2 regions of the Faecalibacterium longum genome follow, and region 2 is predicted to be linked to the other one. Evidence: predicted binding sites of a transcription regulator. Region 2 holds the regulator's gene; the other holds the start of a gene.
What was found. The regulator Rex, encoded in region 2, represses fermentation and respiration genes when NADH is low (regulators of the CRP and FNR family bind a similar motif). The targets are predictions, from matches to a motif close to ATTGTTAANNNNTTAACAAT.

Region 1 (3,411 bases), on a different contig from region 2:
GCAGCTGCGCCATCGTTGATAGCGGAGGAGTTTGCAGCGGTGACGATGCCGTCCTTGGTGAAGGCGGGCTTCAGCTTTGCCAGCACTTCGGGAGCGCTCAGACGGGGGCCTTCATCGGTATCGAACACGGTGTCGCCCTTCTTGCCCTTGATGACAACAGGAACGATCTCATCCTTGAAAGCGCCGTCCTTGATGGCCTTGTCAGCCTTCAGCTGGCTGTGGTAAGCGAAATCATCCAGCATCTCGCGGGTGATGGGGCTGTAGCCGTACTTCTTCTGATAGGTCTCGTTGGTGCAGACGTTCTCAGCGGTCATGCCCATGTGCTTGTTGAAGCCGCAGGCATCCCACAGAGCATCGTTGACCATGGTATCCACGATCTCGCTCTTGCCCATGGGAGCGCCCATGCGGTAGCCGTAGCGGCCCTTCATCATTGCGAAGGGAGCCATGTCCATGTTCTCCATGCCGCCTGCGACCACGATGTCAGCATCGCCGGCCTCGATCATCTGAGCAGCCATGTTCACGCAGTTCAGGCCGGAGCCGCAGACCACATTGACGGTGACAGCAGGAGTCTCGACGGGCAGGCCAGCCTTCAGGGAAGCCTGACGAGCGACGTTCTGGCCCAGACCAGCCTGGATGACGCAGCCCATGTAAACATGATCGACCTGCTCGGGTTTCACGTTAGCACGGTTCAGGGCCTCCTTGATGACGATGGAGCCCAGCTCTGCAGCAGGGACGTTTGCCAGGGTGCCGCCAAACTTACCAATAGCGGTACGGCAAGCAGATGCGATAACAATTTTCTTCATGTTAATAGCCTCCTGAATTTATATGTTTCGGGGTTTCGTAAAACTATTTATCAAAAAGCCCGAGGGCCTTTCTGCATTATAAAAGGTATCAGAGCGTTTTTCCTTCCGCCCGGAGCTGCTCCACTTTGGCGTGGATGGCATTCTCTACGTTGGGCGTCACGAACTTGGAGATGTTGCTGCCGTAGCGGGCAGCCTCCTTGACGATGGTGGAAGAAAGGTAGCTCCACTTGATGCTGGTGGCAAGGAACATCGTCTCGATGCCGGGCATCAGTGCGTGGTTCGTCTGGGCGAGCTGTATCTCGTTTTCGAAATCCGTCACCGCCCGCAGGCCCCGCACCATCACCGAAGCGTGGCGCTTCTTGGCGAACTCCACGGTCAGGCCGTCGAAGCTCTCCACCGTCACATTCGGGATGTCCTTGCAGCATTCCCGCAGCAGCGCCACCCGTTCTTCTACGGTGAACAGAGGGTTCTTTGCGCTGTTGATGAGCACTGCCACAATGAGCTGGTCGTTTATCTTTGCAGCTCGCTTGATGATGTCGAGGTGTCCTTTCGTGACCGGGTCAAATGACCCGGGGTAAACTGCTGTTGCCATCGGTATGGTCTCCTTTATTTGCGCGCTTTGGAAAAGCGCATTTGGTGTTGCCATGATAGCACTTTTCAGTTCCTGCTTCAAGTACCAGGCCGCATCGCCATCGCAATATCGTTAATTTTTAGTCAATTAACTTCGCACTGGGACGCATCATCTTGGTACACCCTTAGTAAACCATATCGTCAAAATTTTATCAAGTACTTTTTCGAAAAAAATTGTTTTTGCTATACCAAACAATCGCCACAAATACCTAAGAAATTTAGTTAAATTGTCCTGCGAGACATTTTTTCGCGGAAGAGGGCTTGATTATAATGTTTGTTAATGTTATAACTAAGCTGTGCAGGTGTGCCGCTGCCGGAGGCTTCTGCCCTGCCGACCCCAAGGATACCGCCGGGGTGTGATAAGACAGTGTCCGGACTGGGAAGAAACGGTAAATTTCCGGCTAAGATTTTGTCCCGTAGAATTGTAAATAATAAATTTACAATTCTTTTATGTTCTTAAAGGAGAGGATGGTTTATAATGGATTTCATGGAAATGTATGCCCAGAAAAAGATGACTGCCGAGCAGGCTGCTTCTCTGGTCAAGAGCGGCGACTGGGTGGATTACGGCTGGTGCGTCAACACCCCCGTGGCCGTGGACGCCGCCCTTGCCAAGCGCCTGCCCGAACTGGAGAACGTCAATTTCCGCGGCGGCATCCTGATGTGGGTGACTGAGATCTTCCAGATCGACGACCCCGCTGCCCACATGACCTGGAACAGCTGGCACATGGGCGGCATTGAGCGCAAAGCCATCGCACAGGGCTTCTCGTTCTACTCCCCCATCCGCTATTCGGAGCTGCCCCGCTACTACCGCGAGAGTCCCGACCCGCTGGACATCGCCGTCTTCCAGGTGACTCCGATGGACGAGCACGGCTACTTCAACTTCGGCCCCAGCGCTTCCCATCTGGGTGCCGTCTGTGAGAAGGCCAGGAAGATCATCGTGGAGGTCAACACCAATATGCCCCGCTGCCTCGGTGGTATGGAAAACTGTGTCCATATCTCCCAGGTCACCGGCATCGTGGAGGGCGACAATCCGCCCATCGGCCAGATGGCCGCTGCCGGCCCCGCCTCCGAGGTCGATTTGAAGGTCGCAAACCTCGTCGTGCCGCAGATCCCCAACGGTGCCTGCCTGCAGCTGGGCATCGGCGGTATGCCCAACGCCATCGGCAGCCTCATCGCCCAGAGCGATTTGAAGGACCTGGGCGTCCACACCGAGATGTACGTTGACGCTTTCGTGGACATCGCCAAGGCCGGCAAGATCACCGGCGCACACAAGCAGCTGGACAAGGGCCGTCAGGTCTACGCCTTCGGTGCCGGCACCCAGAAGATGTACGACTACCTCAACAACAACCCCGAGTGCATGTCTGCTCCCGTCGATTACACCAACGACATCCGCAGCATCTCCGCACTGGACAACTTCATCTCCATCAACAATGCGGTGGACATCGACCTGTTCGGCCAGGTGAATGCGGAGAGCGCCGGCGTCAAGCACATTTCCGGTGCAGGCGGCCAGCTGGACTTCGTGCTGGGCGCATACCTTTCCAAGGGTGGCAAGAGCTTCATCTGCCTGTCTTCTACCTTCTTTAATAAGAAGACCGGTCAGCTCGAAAGCCGCATCCGTCCCACGCTGGAAAACGGCAGCATCATCACCGATACCCGCGCCAATCTGCATTACCTCTGCACCGAATACGGCTGCGTCAACCTCAAGGGTCTGACCACCTGGGAGAAGGCCGAAGCCCTCATCAATGTGGCACACCCCGACTTCCGCGAGGAGCTTATCAAAGAGGCCGAGAAGATGCACATCTGGCGCCGCAGCAACAAAATCTAAACATCGCCGTACCGGCTCCTGCCGTCTGCGGCAGGAATGGAGTCACACATGATGGACAAAAAGCCGCACATCAAGCCCTATATCTACGGAATGCTCGCGGGCTTTGGTGCGATAAGTCTAAGCATCCTGTTCTTCTTCTTCATCTACCGCTTC
Region 2 (3,411 bases):
GTTCCGACCCTGAGCTGATATATCAATAGTGCAAAAAACGCGCGAATTGGGGCGCGACTGATATATCACGGATGCAGAAAAGATACAAAAATGCCGTCCGGCGTGCGGACGGCATAAAATCAGGAAAAAGAGTCACCGGCGGGCGGCGTAGAAGGCGCTGCGCTCCCGGAAATAGCACTGGGGACACATGCTGACGTACTGGACGTCGTTCTCAAGGTCGATGGCTACCTGTTCGCCCTCAAAGACGAAGCGGCCGTTGACCTTGCGGCAGTTGCAGGTGGCCTTGCGGCCGCAGGTGCAGATGGTCTTCATCTCCTCGATGGTGTGGGCCAGCTCCAGAAGCCGGGTGGAGCCGGGGAAGCCCTTGAGGGAGAAGTCGGAGCGCAGGCCGTAGCAGATGACGGGGATGTTCAGCTCTACCGTCACCATGAACAGCTGCTCGGCCTGCTCGGCAGTGAGGAACTGGCTCTCGTCACAGAGCACACAGGCCAGAGGCCGACCCTCGCTGCTGGCGGCCCGGACGGCCTCCACCAGGTCCATGTCCGGCGGCACCAGCAGGTCGGCAGGGCGGCGGACGCCCAGACGGCTCACGAGGTCGCCGCTGCCCTTGGTGTCCACCTTCGGCTTGAGGATGAGCACCCGCATCCCCTGCTCCTCGTAGTTGTGGGCCACCTGCATCAGCGCGGTGCTCTTGCCGCTGTTCATTGCGCCGTAACGGAAATAAAGCTTTGCCATGTCGAAAAAGTCTCCTCATGAAAGGACTCTCTCAGCCAAAGCCTGACGGAGAGGGCCTGTATTATTGATAGTATGTGCTCAGTCCTGATTGCGCAGCCGATAGCCCAGGCTCATCAGGCTGTCGCCGAGGTGGACGTTCTCCACCACCACGTCGGGGTAGGAGACAGACAGATCGTAGTGGGAGAAGTTCCAGAAGCCCTGAATGCCCAGAGCCACCAGACGGCCGCTGATCTCCTCTGCGCCGCTGCGGGGCAGACAGAGCACAGCCACCTCGGGGTGGTGCTCGGCGCAGAAAGCTTCCAGCTCATCAATGTGTAAAATCTGGATGCCGTTGATCTCTTTGCCTACCTCGTCGGGGGCATTGTCGAAGGCGGCGATGAGCTTGTAGCCGTTGGTGTCGGTGGTGATGAAGCGGCTCACAGCCTTGCCCAGACGGCCGCAGCCAATAAGGATGGTGGGCAGGAGGTCGCCGTTGCCAAAGAGCAGATGCTCAAGGATGCTCAGCAGGTTCTCCACCGAGTAGCCGATGCCCTGACGGCCATTCACGTCGCCGATGCAGTTGAAGTCCTGCCGCACCTGAGAGGCAGTGGTACCCATCTGGGCGGCCAGCTCACGGGACGAGATGCTGGTGATGCCGTCGTTCTTCAGGGTGCGCAGGTAGCGATAGTATTTGGGCAGGCGCTTGATGACGGGCAGAGAAGCTTTGCCGGGAGTGTTCATAGGGGGGTCTCCTTTCTTTTTATCCGCAGCATTGCCGGGGAGAAGTGCGCAGCGGCAGAGTGCTCCGGCAAAAGATTTGTACTTTCTTGTACAATAATGATACATATTTGACAATCTTATCTCTAGTATAAAGTATACAGCGCGAAGACAGAATGTCAAACCATTTGGCACATTTTTTTGAGAAAGAAAAGAAATCTTTGCCGAAGTATAACCGGCAGGAATGCCGGACAAGCTGAAATGAAGCAAAAAGGAGGATACGCAGAATGTCACAAGAAGAGAAGAACATCCCCGTGGAGCAGCAGCGGCTGGAAAAAGAGCAGATCGAGGATATGGGCAGCGTTTACCGTACCCGGGGAGCTCACGCCATCCACTGCCTGACGGTCATCGGGCAGGTGGAGGGCCATGTGGAAGCGCCTCAGGGCCAGAAGACCACCAAGTATGAGCACGTCATCCCCCAGCTGGTGGCCGTGCAGGAGGACCCCGCCATCGAGGGCCTGCTGGTCCTGCTCAATACGGTGGGCGGGGATGTGGAGGCGGGGCTTGCGCTGGCGGAGCTCATCGCCAGCATCTCCAAGCCCAGTGCGGCGGTGGTGCTGGGCGGGGGCCACTCCATCGGCATCCCGCTGGCCGTCAGCGCCCAGCGGAGCTTCATCGTGCCTACTGCCACCATGACGGTCCACCCCGTCCGCCATTCCGGCATGATACTGGGCGTGCCCCAGACCATGCGCTGGTTCGAGCAGATGCAGGAGCGCATCACCGGCTTCGTGGCGTCCCACAGCGGCATCTCGGAGAAGCGGTACACCGAGCTGATGATGCGCACGGGCGAGCTGGTCATGGACGTGGGTACCGTGCTGGATGGCCGAAAAGCCGTGCGGGAAAAGCTTATCGACGAGCTGGGCGGGCTGTCGGACGCGCTGGCATGGCTCTACCGAGAAATCGAGGGGAAATAAATTGCCATTTGACTTTTCCCGTGGTACAATGAAAGAATCGAGTAGTATCGAAATTCTTCCATCGTCACCGACAGAGCCGCCCTGAGCGCGCCCTGCTTCATGATATAAAATAAGGAACGGGTTTTAGGAAACATGGCAAAGAGAAAACGCAAGACCTCCGGGCGCAGCACAGCCTCGCGCCGCAAGAACCGGACACAGGACCGGATGCCCGCGGGGCTCATCACCCTGTTTGCGGGGCTGGTGCTCATGGCGCTGGCTTTCGTGCCGGGCAGCTCGGCTTGGCGCACGATGCACGATGTCCTGTTCGGCGTGTTCGGCTGCGGAAGTTTCGTGCTGGGCGCAGCGCTGTGCTATCTGGCCATCCTCTACACCCGGGGCGAAGACCTTCTGCCCCATATCGCAAAGCTGGTGCTGGGGCTCATCTTCGCCAGCGGCACGGTTATCGTCTTTTCTGACATCCCCACCGACCAGACCGCCGCGCAGATGACTGCCGCCTGTTATCATAATGGTATGAGCGCATGGCTCTCGGGCGGTGCGCTGGGCGCTGTGCTGGGCGGGACGCTCCTGCTGCTCTGCGGCAGACCCGCCGCCAATCTGGTCATGGCGGCGCTGGCGGCCTGCGCCAGTCTGTACATTTTTGACGTTACGCCCGCCGAGTGCTGGCAGTGGCTCTGCAACGTGGGCGGCAGCGTCCACGAAAAGGGCCTTGCCGTCCACGAGCAGAATGCCGCCCGCCGGGCTGAGCGTCTGGCAGAACGCGCCGCTGAGGAGGCCGCGGCAGAGGAATATGAAGACTATGACGACGACCTGCCGGAAGACGAAGTGGGCGAAGGCGAGGACTACTACGGCGGCGAAGAGCCTGCCGCGCCCGCCTTCCATATCCAGCCTCCCGGCTGGCTGGCTGGCGTCTTCCACTGGGGCCATCAGGTGATGCAGGGCGGCGAACAGGCGGAGCCTGCCCCTGCGCCCGCACCGGAAGCGCAGACCCCGCCTCAGCCCGAGCCTG

Region 1: the regulator Rex is predicted to act here: its motif matches at 1,707-1,726, upstream of AAAU26_RS02035 (butyryl-CoA:acetate CoA-transferase).

The regions. Positions count from the first base shown of each region.
Region 1 covers NZ_JBBNIH010000082.1:6,089-9,499, forward strand. The annotation lists gene AAAU26_RS02025 (acetyl-CoA C-acetyltransferase) at 1-803, opposite strand, end outside; gene coaD (pantetheine-phosphate adenylyltransferase) at 892-1,395, opposite strand; gene AAAU26_RS02035 (butyryl-CoA:acetate CoA-transferase) at 1,912-3,258, shown strand; gene AAAU26_RS02040 (AI-2E family transporter) at 3,307-3,411, shown strand, end outside.
Region 2 covers NZ_JBBNIH010000157.1:45,153-48,563, forward strand. The annotation lists gene AAAU26_RS10080 (thymidine kinase) at 133-735, opposite strand; gene AAAU26_RS10085 (redox-sensing transcriptional repressor Rex) at 814-1,455, opposite strand; gene AAAU26_RS10090 (ClpP family protease) at 1,719-2,405, shown strand; gene AAAU26_RS10095 (DNA translocase FtsK) at 2,538-3,411, shown strand, end outside.